2 regions of the Desulfosporosinus sp. genome follow, and region 2 is predicted to be linked to the other one. Evidence: predicted binding sites of a transcription regulator. Region 2 holds the regulator's gene; the other holds the start of a gene.

Region 1 (8,159 bases), on a different contig from region 2:
GAAGCACTGCTCTTAAAAAATCCGAACTATTGATAAGCCCCTTCATCAAGAAATGCGCTTGCCCATCAACTATAGCATCAACTGCCCTATGTGCAGCTTTCAGCGGATCTGGCTCATGAATTAACTCTGCTCTTTGCAAGCCTAACCCTATCTCTAGCGATAATCTCTTAATTATTTCAACATCACCAATTAGCACAGGTGTAATTAAACCTTCTTTTTCAGCTAGTTTGATGGATTCCATAACATCTTTATCTGCAGCAGCCGCTACGGCAACCTTGGCCCGACCTAAACTTTTCGCCCTCTCATATAAAGCATCAAATCCGCTAAAGCGCATTCTTTCACCCCAATTCAAAAACCCTTATTCCTAGTAGGTCTTAGCCTTCTCTTCACCATGAAGGACCCTCAATGCACCGAGAGCTAATGCTTCCATCTCCTCTTCTCCAGGGACTACAATAACTGGGGAAATAAAGGATACTCTCCGAACAATTTCTGAGGTGATAAATTCTGAATAAGCAAGTCCTCCAGTTAGGATAATATGATCGATCTCTCCAGCTAATACTGTAGCCATCGCACCAATTTCCTTAGCCACTTGATAACACAGACCCTCTAGGATAAGCCCGGCATACAAGTCACCTTCGTTCATACGTTTCTCGGCTTCCCGCGCATCTTTAGTCCCAAGGTATCCGTACATACCGCCTTCTCTGAGGATCTTTGTTCGCATTTCTTGTTCTGTGTACTTACCAGAATAACAGAGTTTCACGAGTTCAGAAACAGGTAGGGTGCCACAACGTTCAACAGAATATGGCCCTTCATTGTTGGCATTGTTCACATCAATCATTTTTCCCTTACGGTGTGGAGCCACCGAAATTCCTCCGCCCAAATGGGCAATAATCAGATTAACCTCATGGTAGGCTTTTCCCATCTGAGAAGCCACTTTTCGAGCGACAGCCTTCATGTTTAAAGCGTGAGATTGACTTCTACGTGGTATTTCTGAAAGTCCGGAAAGCCTAGCGACCGGCTCAAATTCGTCAACTGATACAGGATCCACAATATACACTGGGACATTAATTCTCTGTCCCAGGGAATAGGCCATGATTCCACCTAGATTTGAAGCGTGTTCCCCACCCGGCGCATTTTGTAGGACATTTACTAGGTGTTGATCAACAACATAAGTGCCTCCTACAAGAGGTTTGAGCATACCGCCACGTCCCACAATTCCATCAAAAGAATTTAACGGGGTTCCATTTTCTTTTAGCAAGCTTAGAATAGTTAGAATTCGATAGTCACATTGATCAACCACGCGAGGGAAAGCGTTAATATCCTTGGACGGGTGATCAATTACTTGTTTCCAAAGACAGGTCTCACTTTCATAAGCTGCGACCTTTGTTGAAGTTGAACCCGGATTTATAGCAAGTACTTTCACTAACTTCCTCCTTTACAACCATATCTATCTTACAACTCGTAAATTATATCATAAAGCAAAGAGAATATTTAAATCCACTAAGCGCTTCAAAAAACCTTGCAAATCTACCTAAAACTAATACTATCTTGTGTATTATCTTCTGTTCCGGGCAATAAGATACTCCTTCGTTATATTCCCAAAATAGTATGACGTCAGAGCATAAAAGTTTGCTTTACAAAAAGGAAAGTGTTCCTCAGACAATTAAACGCTGTAGGAACACTAAAATTCCGCCCCTGATCCACTGGGTATCTTCCCGGAGGAAGGGCTAATAATCATTAATGAAATATAATCCACTTCCCATTTATGAAGCTATAACACGCCGGGCACCGAGATATCGTTTTGCCCAATAAGAGGTGGTCATGTCATCGTAAGATACACCACCCGAGGAAGAATGAATCATAGTGTTATTTCCAACGTAGATTCCAACATGGGATGCTCCAGAAGAGTATGTGGCAAAAAACACTAAATCACCAGGCTTTAGGTCAGCCTTTTTGACGGAAACTCCATTTTTAAACTGCTGTTCGGAGGTTCTACTCAGAGATATGCCACTTTTTCGGTATACGTATTGAACATATCCCGAACAGTCAAATCCCGGTGAGGGAGACGTCCCCCCCCATACATACTTCGTGCCTAAAAAGTTAGCAGCGAAATTAAGAAGTTGTTTAGCTCCACCCGTAATAGCAACCGTACCTGCAACCCCTCGACTTGAAGATCCCTGTGAAACTGAACCGGGAGACTCCTTTTCTTTTGCTGCATAGGCTGCTTCAAGTTTTTCCTGTTCAATTAATTGTTGTATGCGATTAACCTTAGCTTTAGCCGATATGGAAGCATTAAGTGCCACTTTTTCTTCTTTGCTTAATTGATCAAGGATAACCTGTTGCTTATCGAGTACTTGTTGTACAGTTTGTTGGGTTTCAGTTTTATCTTGAATCGTAGCTTGAATAGTTTTCTTCTTCTGTTCTATCTGTTCCATCTGGTGATTCATGGTCTGTTTTAACTGTATAATGTCTTCTTGAAGCTTACTATGAGTCTGAACGACCATCTGAATCTTGTCTGCACGATCAATAAAATCTGATAAACTAGTGGCTTCAAACAAAACAGCCAGGTATGTAGTGGCACCATCTTCATAGTTACTTCTTAAAACTTGTCCTAGAGCTTTAATGTATTCTTGACGTTTAGTTTCAAGTTTCTGTTGCTCGTTTTCCAATTCGTTCAGATGATTTTGTTCCTCGGTGAGTTTGGCTTGTTCCCGCGCTATACTATTATTTAATGCCTCTACAGATTGCTTTAAAGCCAAAAGCTGTGCCGTTGCATCTGCAACTTTTTCTTTCTGAGCACTCAATACTCCATTTAATTGATTTACTTGTTGTTGAGATTGAGTCAGTTGCTGCTGTAGGTTATCAGCTCGGGCCGGTATAGATACCGAGGCTAATAGAAAGACTCCAATCATACTGACTAGGGTTGTCTTACGCAAAAACTGTATCCTGATCATATTCAACTTAACCCCTTAAATGCATTTTCTTCTTCAATCTCATGGCGTTGTGTTAGCAACATTCTTTTCTTTAAGATATGTTAATTCGCTATGAAGCAATTAATTTCCTTGTTTTAATTCACACTTTATTAATTTTCAGTCCATTCCCTTATCTGCATTGAAAAAGCGCCTCTTTTAAATTATTAAAGTAAGCGCTTTAACATCCTGCCTATAGTTTTTGGTTTATATTTCAGTTGCTTATCCTGTAAGTGGATAGAGGATCCCTAGTGCAAACCTCAGTACCTGACAGCCTCGTTCCTGTTCCTGTCTCAGCCACTTGCCATCGTGCAAACTCATCCTTTTCGTTTAATTCGGTCATTTGACCCCAATAACGTTTTGGCATCAAAGTCCTTTGACAGCGCGGGTTAATCCTGTCTTCAATGGCAATCGTTTTAAAGAATTGTTTCCATAATCGACGGTATTCCACCTCTGCAGAATCAATTTCTGGCAAAGTTAACTCGTCAACAGATATCAGCTCTGCCTTTTTCGACTGATAGATTAAGGCCATCCTATGAGTTTTATCATAAATCATAAACCGTTCACTCCGGTATCGATCACAAAAATGCGGTGACAAAAGAGGAAGGACATAATTCTTAGGTTCAATGACTGCTACAAGCACTTCACCGTAGACAGAAAACCGAACGAAACCCTTGAACTTATGACTCTCCGATGTTAAGTGTTGTACTGCTTTTTGGAGAGAACAAACTATATCATCAGTAAGCATAGTCATTACCTTGCCCCCATGTTTAAATCCTAAACGCAGAAAATGGAGGATTAACAATTCCTTGTTCGGAACACAAGTTAAGAAACCAAGTTTCACCAAGTCCTGGGCTAGAGAGGATATCTTCATCGGAATTGAGTTGTAGACCCTGTCCGCCTTGTGTTCATCCGTTTCAATCCATTTTGCCGTATCAAAAAGAGTCTGTTGATCACTGGGCGGCCGTATAAGGCTTGGGATTTCCTTGAACTCATAGCTGGCAAAGACGCAACACATTAGTCCCTCAAAACTTCCATCATAAGCGTAGACTATATCTGTCCCGTCAGGCATTGTTGCACATCCTCTCTTTTAACCAACGGTTCGGTAAAAAATGAGAGCTGTTCAGGAAACTGTGACGGAAGCTTATACTGATCTGCCATTAGGGATCTAATGGCTCCATCTGAAGTTATTTTCAGTCCCTCCAAAACCTTTCCCTTACAGGTTACAAAATACTGCGCTCGTTTTAGGACAACACCTATCTTTTTAAGGCCTGAAAAATCTAGCGCTCCGTTTCTTCTAGCTGATAGAATTCGTTGAGCACTAGTAACCCCTATTCCCGGCACTCTCAAAAGCATCTCATAGGGTGCTTTATTAATTTCAAGCGGAAATATATCTAAATGGTTAAGAGCCCAATTGCACTTAGGATCAACTTGTAGGTTGAAATTGGGATTATGTTCATCGAGTAGTTCTTTAGCCTCAAAGCCGTAAAAACGCAATAGCCAATCAGCCTGGTATAACCGATGCTCCCGCAAGAGTGGTGGTTTCGTATCCCTTGAAGGCAAGAGGGAATTCTCTGATATTGGCATATATGCTGAGAAAAAGACCCTTTTAAGATGGTATTTTCTGTACAACCCTTCAGTTAGAGTTAATATTTTGTGGTCAGTATCAGGAGTTGCCCCCACAATCAGCTGGGTGCTCTGACCAGCCGGCACAAATTTCGAAGCATGACGATATTTTACAAGATCTGTACAGTTTTCCTGGATCTTGGCTGAAATCAGTCCCATTGGACGAAGGATGGACTCCTTTGTCTTGTTCGGAGCTAAAAGTTTCAGACTCTCCTGAGAAGGCAGCTCAATATTAACACTCATCCGATCAGCTAAAAGCCCTAGACGAGTAATGAGCTCACTATCAGCTCCCGGTATAGCCTTAACATGAATATAGCCATTAAAGTTATAAACCTTTCGCAACAACTCAAGAGCTTTAATTAATTGTTCAGTTGTATAGTTAGGACTTTTAATTACTCCGGAGCTTAGAAACAAGCCCTCTATATAGTTTCGTCGGTAGAAATTTATTGTAAGTTCGGCAAGTTCTTGGGGCGTAAATGCCACTCTTAAGGTATCATTTGATACACGATTGATACAGTATTGACAATCATAAATACAGACATTCGTCAACAGGACCTTCAGTAAGGATATGCACCGCCCATCAGCTGAAAAACTGTGACATATGCCAGCTTTAGCGGCACTTCCGATACTGCCGAACTTCCCTTTTCTATCGACTCCACTAGAAGTACATGCAACATCATATTTCGCTGAATCTGACAAAACTGTCAGTTTATCAAAAATATCAATGGTTAAACACCTCTAACTTGTTTCTCTAAACTTTATAATAAAGGAAACATACGTTCTTGTCAAAGGGGGTAAAACCAAACGCTTGTAGTTTTACAGATGTTTTTGGTTTCTCTTATTTTTTATATAATGGCAACTCCTTGAATTTCTCCAATCCCACGATCACCATGAAGTAATCCATAGTTCATTGCTCCAGATTCCATTTTCAATAACCACAGTTTTCTTCCTTTTTCACTAATAATCTCCATTACTATCTTGATTGCCATGTCATATTTTCGACTATTATTGATTCACTCAATCATATTTCACTAAGTTCCTACTTAAATTGCTGTATTAATACTTACAATCCTCACCACCTTTTGCATTTATATTGAAGTATACTGAACGGGGATTTTCGCATATAAGCATTATTGGTAACCAAAGATGATAATGCAGGTTATGCTTTGTATTTTTTCTCTAGGTTCCTTTACTTAAAAGCACCTTTCTACTTAATAAGAACGAGGTGACAGAAACAGGGAGTGAATAGATGTTTATACCCAGTATAAAAAGACAGAGGATTTCATTACATTAAGTATAAGTGATTCTGGCTGCGGTATTCCTGAAGAATGTATTGTTAACATTTTTGAGCCGTTTTTTACAACAAAAGAAGGCGGTACCGGATTGGGTTTATGTGTATGTAAAAATATCGTTGACAGACATAAGGGAACAATAATTGTTACCTCAAAGCTTGGTGAAGGAACTACTTTTACTATAAAACTTCCTATTCCAACTAGTCTATTTACTGAAAATGTTGCTTAACTTAATTCCTTGACAGTTGCGTAAAATCATTAATAAACACTCCCCTGCTGTAGGGTAATAGGTAGGTGGACGAAATGAATTCTGAAGAGTTAAGGATCTGTGAAAACAATATGCGGTATAAATTTTGCCCCCATTGTGGTGGCAAACTATCCTTAGAAGAGACATTTTCCCTTAGTAGACCCAAATGTGTAAACTGTAATAGAATATTTTATCAGAATCCTGCAGTAGGAGTTGCTGCCATAATTATTAGAAACAAAAAGATACTTTTGGGAAGAAGGAGAAATTCAAGCCATCGTGATATGTGGTGTATTCCCTGCGGGTATGTGGAGTATTACGAGGATGCTAAAGAAGCCTTGATTCGAGAAATGAAAGAGGAAACGAATCTGGATATCAAATTAAGTACAGTATTTGATATACATTCAAATTTCCATAATCCGGCACAGCACACAGTGGGAATATGGTTTTTAGTAGAAGAACATCTTGGAGATATAGCTCCGGGAGATGATGTAGAAGCATTAGATTTCTTTTCGACTGCAGAGATCAAGGAACAAAATATAGTGCTTGCATTTCCTACAGATGTACGAATATTAGATGATCTTGTTAATAAAGGATTGATACGTTAATGGATCCGCTAAAGAAATAATACCGTGTATCCCATGGACCGAAAGGCACGATAGTGTCTGTGGAGAGTGTCGCCGAGCAAAAAATACTCCATCGTTATATTTTTACTACCATAGTATGAAGCTATATTATTTTTCACCGTATATACCTATTAAACCGTATATACCTATTAATCTTAACATTTTAAATGGATATGAGGTAAAATACATGGCTAAAATAACGAAAGAGATACAAATGCCTCTCTACCTAAAGTCTTTCAATTGCATAGGTTCTGCCTGCGAGGATAGCTGCTGCTTTGGTTGGAGCAGTATTACGGTGGACAGCAAAACCTTCAAAAAATACAGCAAGATCCACGACACAGCATTGAAAGAAATAATCGATAATAAGGTCGTGCTCAACCAAACAGAACAAAGTGAAGAAACCTACGCCAATGTAATACTAAACAATGATTCAACTTGCCCTTTTTTGACTGAAAAAAAACTTTGCCTAATACAGTTAAAACAAGGAGAAAAATATTTACCCAAGATTTGTTTTGCTTTTCCTCGGGTAACTAATGTTATCAACGGTATCCTAGAAAAATCCGCAGTCATGTCTTGCCCAGAGGCTGTACGCGTGGCACTGTTAAACGCCAAAGGAATTGACTTTATTTCAGTACAAGAAACTCTAGATGTGCGCAATAATATTTCGATTTCACTTAATACCAATAATGATCCAGCCTTCACTGATACACCCAATGAGTATTTTCAGGATTTACGAAATTTTACACTTCATATATTAAAGAACAGGGATTATAAGCTCGAGGAACGGCTTATTATCCTAGGATTATTTTTTCAAAGGCTTGCAAAAGTATGTGATGAAAAAAAGGTTGATACTATACCTGAGCTCATTGCTTCCTTTACCAAATTATTAAAGAAAGAGTCTTTAATAGCGATTCTCGCGAAAACCCCCACATCCCCAGCAGTTCAGTTTAAACTGTTGATGCAAAGCGCTCTTATAAGGCTTGTACAGGGAATAACCAATCAACGCTACGCTGAATGTTTCATTGAATTTTTGCAAGGTATAAAACATTCGCCTAACATAAGCTTAGATATTTTGGCTGAAAACTATCGTGTAGCGTTTGAAAATTACTACGCTCCCTTTGCTTTTAAGCACGAATATATTTTTGAGAATTATTTGGTCAATTACGTCTACAATAATCTTTTTCCACTGTGCAACGGAGACATTTTTGACGAATATATAAAGCTTGTGTTTCATTACTCGTTGATCAAAATGCTCCTTATCGGTATTGCCGGATTCCACCAAGGACTTAGTTTAGAGTTGTTAGTTAAGCTGATTCAGTCCTTTGCCAAAACAATTGAACACAATCCCCAATACATAAATGAAACGAAAGATTGGTTCAAAGGAAAAGGTTTAAACTCAATG
Region 2 (8,159 bases):
CTAATCTTAGCAGGGTATAGTCAAGAAATGGACTGGTTTATGCAAACCAATCCAGGACTTAGATCCCGCTTTCCAATACATATTGATTTTCCGGATTACACACTTGATGAATTGCTAGCCATCGGAAAATCAATGTTCAAGTCACGACAATATGAGTTAACTGTAGAAGCTGAGGATGCCCTTCGTTTTCATCTTCAAATTTTACTTAGTTCCCATCGTTATGCCGGAAATGCAAGACTTGTACGAAACCTAGTGGAGAAAACCGTGCGAAAACAAGCAGTGCGTCTATTCCAAAAGCCTAGCTCAAGTCGTGAAGAGCTCATTCAGATTTTGCCCGCTGATATTAACTTGGAAAACCTGTAAGAATTACTGCCCCATGTAGCCATTAAAATCTTTGAATTCGAGGTAATCTATGAACATGGACATTTCGGGAGACTTGTCTGGAATTCGGGCAAGTCAGGTACAAGAACTAAAACATCTTTCTGAGATTAAGACTGAGCGTTCTGAACTAATTCATCCTGATATCCTTAAAGAGCTTATACGCCTTACTCAGCTTTGGAATCGAGAAATTGCCATTTATGTTTCTCGGAACGGGATCCTATTGGCAGCTGCAGTAGGGCGTCATGCGACAGTAGCTCTTCCACCAATTAAGGGTAGGTCGATCGGAAAACACCTCAGGTGCATTCATACTCATCCTAATGGAAACTACCAACTAAGCCCCTTGGATCATAGTGCTTTGGCATCCTTACAACTGGAGAGTATGTCGTCTGTCGGAGTTCACGATGGGGCGCTCACGGGTATTCAAATTGCCTATCGGAGAATGGAAAGGGATCCCTATATAGTTGACCTAAGTCCCCAAAATTGGGATACCTTTGATTATCTTGAGGGTCTTTCTAATCTTGAAGAAAGTTCACCTAGAAAGCTTAAAACTGTGACCGCGCAAGGGAAAGAACGTGCTTTCTTAATTGCTCTGGAAGAAAGTGAACAAGAAACGAATGAAGATTTATTAGAACTGCGGGAACTGGCTCGTACCGCCGGAGTCAATGTGGTCGGTCAGTTGGTCCAGTTACGTCGCTATGGTCAAACACGCAGCTATTTTGGCAGCGGAAAACTTGAAGAATTGGTTCACCGTCTACAGGAGACGGAAGCTAATGTTCTAATCTGTGATGATGAACTATCTCCAACCCAGTTGCGAACATTAGAGATGGAAACCGGATTAAAAGTTCTCGATCGTACGGGATTAATCTTGGACATCTTTGCCCAGCGTGCTCAGTCTCGAGAGGGTAAACTGCAAGTCGAATTAGCACAGCTTAAGCATCTCCTGCCTTATTTGACCGGACAGGGACAAGCTCTCTCTCGTTTAGGTGCGGGAGTTGGCTCCCGGGGACCTGGCGAAACAAAATTGGAGCTTGATCGAAGAAGAATGCGAGACCGTATAAATTCCCTTGAGAAAGAATTAAAGCTCGTCTTACAGCACCGTGATGTACAGCGCCGACAAAGAACCAGAAGTGGACTGCCGATCATTGCTTTAGTAGGGTATACTAATACTGGGAAAACAACCTTTATGAAACTTGCTATGGAGAGAGCCGGCAGCAGATCAGACTTACCAGCCGGTGAAAACAAGTTATTTGCTACCTTAGATCCGATTGTTCGTAGTATTAAAATTGACTCTACTCTAGAAATCCTGCTAAGCGATACAGTTGGGTTTATTCGTAAATTGCCCACTCAACTTCTTCGAGCCTTTATTGCGACCTTAGAAGAAGTTCAACAAGCGGATGGTTTGATTCATGTTGTCGATGCCAGTCATCCCCAAGCACTCCAACACGCTGAAACGGTTAAGGAGGTTCTAAACCAGTTGGGATGTGCGGATAAACCTATGATCACGTTGCTCAATAAAGTCGATAAGGTTGATGATGACGATAATCTAAATGAGCTGGCAGGGTACCTTCCTTATCCCATCAAGATATCTCTTACCCGTGGAGACTCTCTGAGGCCGGTATGGCAACATATTAGTTCTTTGCTAACCAGGTAGTTTTAGGAACCTTGTGCATCTAAGGCTGGCGCCATCGTGTGGCTGCAAGAATGCTAATTAAGTACGAAGACAGTGTCTGCAAGAAGAGTTAATACGTGCGAAGACAGTGTCTTCGCGCGCGGCGGCGTGGGTATAACCAAGTTTTATACTAGTTTATATATTAGGAGGAAGTTTTTTTGTATTCGAATCAGAAATGGCCGACATTGATTAACGATGCAGTTTCTAAAGCAGAAGAAGCACTCTTTAGTCAATTACCTGGATTACAAGAAATAGCACGACAAAACCATGAAAAAGTTTTGAAGGCCTTTCAAGAGGAACGAGTCGCAAGCTATCATTTACAGGGAACAACCGGCTATGGCTTAGGTGATTCAGGACGTGAGGTTCTGGATGGCATAGTGGCTCGTATCTTAGGGACAGAAGCAGCCCTTGTCCGAGGTCAGTTTGTATCAGGCACACATGCTATTGCAGCAGCTTTATTCGGAGTTCTACGCCCGGGAGATCATGTTATCTCTGTGAGCGGAAAACCCTATGATACCTTGGAAGAAGTGATTGGACTAAGGGGAAAAGGGCAAGGGAGTCTCATGGACTTTGGGGTATTATATGATACTGTTCCTTTGGACTCTATGGGTAAACTACAGTTTGATCTTATCCAAAAGTCCATAACGGATAAAACTCGCCTGCTGATGGTTCAACGTTCCCGGGGATATGCTTGGAGAAATGCACTTATGATCGCTCAGTTGAAGGAATTAGTGGATTTTATCAGATCAAACTATCCTCAACTGATTATTTTTGTTGATAATTGCTATGGAGAACTGGTCGAAGCTCAGGAACCAGGTGATATCGGTGTGGATTTAATGGCAGGTTCCCTCATTAAAAATCTGGGAGGAAGTCTAGCCCCAACGGGTGGATATGTAGCCGGGCGCTCAGATTTAGTGGAGCTTAGTGCCCAGCGCCTAACGGCACCAGGGGTTGGCGGGCACATGGGAGCAACTTTAGAGTGGCAGCGTTTATTTTATCAAGGTTTATTCTTCAGCCCTTTAACCGTTTCCGAATCTATTAAAGGGGCAGTCTTTTCTGCCGCCTTTTGGCGAGCTTTAGGGTTTGAAGTCCATCCGGAACCGGAAGCCCCGAGAACAGATCTCATTCAAGCAGTCAAACTTGGATCTCAAGAAAAAATGATTGCTTTCTGCCAAGGTCTTCAAAAAGGATCACCCATTGATTCTCATGTTTTACCTATCCCGTCGGAAATGCCGGGATATGAAGATAAAATCATTATGGCTGGCGGAACGTTTATCCAAGGATCCACCAGCGAATTTTCCGCTGACGGACCTCTTCGTGAACCGTATATTGTTTATCAGCAAGGTGGTATATCCTACACCTATGTTCAAATGGGGAATATCTTAGCAGCCCTAACTATGTGGGAACAAGGGCTGCTGCGCTAGAGAGGTTTAAACCATTTAAACATCCGTAGATCTGTGTTACTATGTAAGGGGAAAAGAGGTGCTTATATGGAAGAATCTGAGAAACCAAAAAGTTCAGCACGTTTTTTGATAGAACTCGTAGAAATTGTCCTCATTGCCTTTGCTCTTTCTTGGGTTTTGCGCACCTATGTTATTGAAGCACGTAAAATCCCAACGGGTTCCATGCTTCCAACCATTCAGCTCGAGGACCGAGTCATAGTGGACAAGTTTTTCTTTAAACGGTTCGATCATATTAGTCCTGGAGATATTATTGTTTTTCATCCACCGCCAAGTGCTCATGCCACGGATGACTATATTAAGCGAGTCGTGGGTTTAGCAGGGGATAAAGTTGAAATACGAAATAAGAAAACCTATGTTAACGATCAACCTCTTTATGAACCCTATTTATTTGAAACATCAATGAAGGATTTCGGTCCAATAGTGGTTCCCAACAATTCGGTCTTTGTTATGGGAGATAATCGCAACAACAGTGCGGACTCTAGAGAATGGGGATTTCTACCCGTCGAAAATATTACTGGAAGAACTCTTTTTCGATATTGGCCAATAGATCAAATAGGAGCTCTTGCCCGTTAGGTGGGAGCTTTTTTCGTTTTTACGCATATACTTTTATAAGTTGCACCTTTATCCCGAGAGGCTAGTTTAAAATTTATGGGACAGTGAGCACATACTGGTTTACTTTACTATCTAACTACTTATTGAGAGGGTGGAGTATTGTGGATGATCACAAACTAAACGTCGTTCTTCTTTTTGGCGGTCGCTCAGGTGAGCATGAGGTTTCATTAAATTCTGCACGGTCAATATACAAAGCAATCGACCGAAACCGTTACAAGGTTGAAACCATCGGTATTAGTAAACAAGGCCAATGGTTTTGGGGTGTCTTACCAGAAACTCTTTTAAAGGATGGATTTCCTGAACCAAATGAGTCCATTCAGGTTAATCTGGTTATTGATCCAACCAACCCACGTTTTATGTCTTTAAATGGGCATACCCTCCCAGATCAAGGGAAGTTTGACCTTATTTTTCCGGTCCTTCACGGTCCTTTTGGAGAAGATGGAACTCTTCAGGGTTTACTTGAAATGGCTAATGTTCCCTATGTAGGTTCAGGGGTATTAGGATCCTCTCTTGGTATGGATAAAGATCGTATGAAAGCGGTTTTTCTGGAAAAGAATCTGCCCTTAGCCCGCTATGTTACTCTTTTGCGATCTGAATTCCTCAATGGTCCGGAACAATGTCTGAACGAGATTGAAGAAACGATAGGTTATCCATGCTTCGTAAAACCTGCCAATTTAGGATCTAGTGTGGGTATTTCTAAAGCTCATGATCGTGAAGAGTTGATGGAAGCCCTGAAGACCGCAGCTATCTTTGATCGCAAAATCGTCATAGAAGAGACCATCATTGGTCAAGAAATAGAAGTCTCAGTCCTGGGAAATGATGCGCCTATAGCGTCGATTCCAGGGGAAGTTTTACCTGCGCAAGAGTTTTATACTTATGAAGCAAAATATTCAAACATTGGATCCAGTCTGTTGATTCCAGCTGCCTTAGAGGACTCAGTGATTAAAGAATTACAAAGCATGGCTATTGAAGCCTTTCGTGCAGTTGAAGCTAACGGATTAAGTCGAGTTGATTTTTTTGTAACGTCTAAACGTGAAATATTTGTTAATGAGATAAATACCTTACCAGGTTTTACGGAAATTTCAATGTATCCTAAGCTTTGGGAGGCTACTGGAATACCCTATCCTGAATTGATTGACCGTCTAATCTCTTTAGGCCTGGAACGGTTCAAGGACAAGCAAATCAGCAAAATCTCAATCTAACTTAAAGCAAAGATAAAAGCCGGTTTTCCTCAAAAAGGAGAACCGGCTTTTTAATTACTTAGAAAACATAAGGTAACGACAGTCTGAGCAAACAAAAGAAGAACATAGACTATTTTTTTGAAGAAATATAAAGGTAATAAGGTTAACTTTTTTGTCTAGAGCATATCTTGTTATAAGTGCCTTATATCTTAGAGAGAACGGAAAACACCAACAACTTTTCCTAAGATTGAAACATCTTGAGAGTAGATCGGCTCCATTGCAGAATTCTCCGGTTGGAGTCGAATGAGCGTTCTTTCTTTATAGAAGCGTTTTACTGTAGCCTCATCACCAATTAAGGCCACAACAATTTCGCCATTGCGAGCCTGATTCTGTTGACGGACGATAATGTAATCCCCATCTAAAATTCCTGCTTCAATCATGCTCTCTCCTTGCACACGAAGCATGAACATGTTGTCCTGGCGAACAAAATCAGCCGAGAGAGGAAAGGTACCTTCGATGTTTTCGATAGCTGTAATAGGCTGGCCGGCTGTAACATGTCCTACAATTGGGACTTGCACTACGTTCTGAATATGGAGTACTTCACTAGAACTATCCAGAATCTCGATTGCCCTTGGCTTGGTAGGATCACGTCGGATATATCCTTTTTCCTCCAAAGTCTGGAGGTGGCCATGCACCGTAGAGCTAGATAGCAGGCCAACAGCTTCCCCTATCTCCCGAACGGCAGGTGGATATCCTTTTTTTCGTATTTGATCCTTAATAAATTCCAAAATCTTTGTTTGTCGCTGAGATAAATCCGGGTACATAAAAAAACACCCCCATCTATTAAGGAATATTGTACCATTCTTCTCGAAAATGTGCAAACAAATGTTCGTTAAAAGCAAAACCATAAACCTATAAATGTAGAGTAGGAGGAAACTATGAAATTTCCCTTTAACTTATTTCGAGGATTTACACAGTTGTGCATTCTGATTATTATAGGGATAGTTTCTTGGCAGGTAATCCATCGTCCACCGAACATATCTCCAGATATTTATCCGTATTTCAGTTCAATACCTCCAACACTAGTTAAACAATGTCTAGAAGAAAAAAACAGATCTTCGTTTATCTCCTATGAGGACTTGTTAGCAATACGTTCGACAATTCCACAAAGAGAGGCCCAACCCCTAGTTGACCAACTTAATGCTAATGTTCCTTTCTCAGATCTAAAGTGGGGTGTACTCCGGGAGGAAACAGTTAAGCTTGTGGGAAGACATCGTGAAATTCTTAAGCAGTATTCCTATTTCCAACCAAATCTATATCATTTTCCGGTCATCGGAAAGTATTGGTTCGAAGATAGTTTTGGTGCTGATCGAGAAGGAGGAGCACGCAGACATGAAGGTACGGATGTATTTGGAAAAGAAGGTACGCCCGTCGTCAATATTTGCGGGGGGATAATCGAACAGCTTGGTTGGAATCGTCTGGGAGGAGAACGTGTGGGTGTACGCGGAGACGATGGGAATTACTATTATTACGCACACCTCCAATATATTTCCCCGGAACTTTGTAAAGGGAATCGAATAGAAGCGGGGGAGCTAATTGGAGGGATGGGACATACAGGAGATGCTTTAACGACACCCGATCATCTTCATCTTGGTATTGAACTCCCTAACGGGCAATGGATTAATCCCTATCCTTTTTTGGTAGTATGGCAAATTTGGGAGGAAGGAAAATAGCCATGTTCTGCTTAGAGATTCATTAAGCTTGCCTCTATTCCCTAAATTAGTTATAATGTCGTTGTTTATAGTTACAAAAAGAGGGGTTATTGTGAAACAACCTAAACAGCGATATTCGAGAGTTAAATCTAAACTTAAGAGAATGACGATATCCATTCTAACCATTTTTATTTTATTAGTGTCAGTTCATTATCTAAGTACAGCAAACCTCAACCCAGTGATCAAACCAGCAATCGCTGAGACAAAACAAGATATACCGAAGTCAAATTCAATTAAAACAAATCTTTCAACGCAAGACTTGAGCTATGTCCTTATTAATCCTGAGACAAATCAAATTTTGAAATCCCATAACCCAGATACCCAACGAGCCCCTGCCAGTACGTTAAAACTAATCACTGGGCTTATAGCAATTGATGTATTAAAAACGACGGATATCATAAAAGTCGGAACGGAAGTAAATGTTGAAGGCTCTCGACTAGGACTCAGACCAGGTGACCAAATATCCGTGCAAAACTTATTAACTGCCCTTTATGTTAATAGTTCTAACGATGCAGCTGCAGCTTTGGCGGTGAAAATCAGTGGGTCAATTCCAGCCTTTGCTCAGAGAATGAACGAATATGCGGCTACTCTTGGGTGTCAAAATACTCACTTTACAACCCCGCATGGAATGCCCGAACCAGGCCAATACACTACAGCCAATGATCTGAGTAAAATTGCCCTTCAATTTATCGAGAATGAGGAACTCATGGGATTTGTTCAAGAGGTCAGCGCTCATGTCCAATGGACTGACGCGGAAGGGATATTACATAATGCCTATTTACAAAATACAAATCGACTCCTTGAGGTTTATCCTGGAGACAAAGGTTTAAAAACGGGAACTACGACAGAAGCAGGACAATGTCTGGTAACTTATGTCTCACGACCAGACGGAGACTTATTGCTGGTCTTATTGGGAAGCAAGCAACGCTACGAAGATACTATTTTATTACTCGATGAGACCTGGGCTGAGCAGCGTCCAAAAGCTGCTCTGAAAGGGCTAGCTAAAGATCCAAGATCCTTAATTTTGAGTCCGGGATTGTTTTAGCTAGTATTCATAGGACTTATTTATTTACTTGATCAC

Evidence for each region. Region 2 encodes LexA, which represses DNA repair genes until DNA is damaged. Its sites were predicted from a motif close to CNAACANNTGTTNG; they were not measured.
Region 1: HGJ98_RS21045 (putative DNA modification/repair radical SAM protein) is a predicted target of LexA. The motif match lies at 5,365-5,378, and genes of this name have one in related genera.

What each region holds. Positions count from the first base shown of each region.
Region 1 covers NZ_JABZFS010000087.1:814-8,972, reverse strand. The annotation lists gene HGJ98_RS21065 (bifunctional enoyl-CoA hydratase/phosphate acetyltransferase) at 1-352, opposite strand, end outside; gene buk (butyrate kinase) at 365-1,423, opposite strand; gene HGJ98_RS21055 (C40 family peptidase) at 1,764-2,954, opposite strand; gene HGJ98_RS21050 (TIGR03915 family putative DNA repair protein) at 3,184-4,041, opposite strand; gene HGJ98_RS21045 (putative DNA modification/repair radical SAM protein) at 4,020-5,321, opposite strand; gene HGJ98_RS21040 (hypothetical protein) at 5,441-5,584, opposite strand; gene HGJ98_RS21035 (ATP-binding protein) at 5,841-6,116, shown strand; gene HGJ98_RS21030 (NUDIX hydrolase) at 6,191-6,739, shown strand; gene fliB (flagellin lysine-N-methylase) at 6,945-8,159, shown strand, end outside.
Region 2 covers NZ_JABZFS010000013.1:70,174-78,332, reverse strand. The annotation lists gene HGJ98_RS02385 (AAA family ATPase) at 1-363, shown strand, start outside; gene hflX (GTPase HflX) at 419-2,032, shown strand; gene HGJ98_RS02375 (methionine gamma-lyase family protein) at 2,209-3,474, shown strand; gene lepB (signal peptidase I) at 3,541-4,086, shown strand; gene HGJ98_RS02365 (D-alanine--D-alanine ligase family protein) at 4,227-5,327, shown strand; gene lexA (transcriptional repressor LexA) at 5,516-6,130, opposite strand; gene HGJ98_RS02355 (M23 family metallopeptidase) at 6,245-7,039, shown strand; gene HGJ98_RS02350 (D-alanyl-D-alanine carboxypeptidase family protein) at 7,131-8,123, shown strand.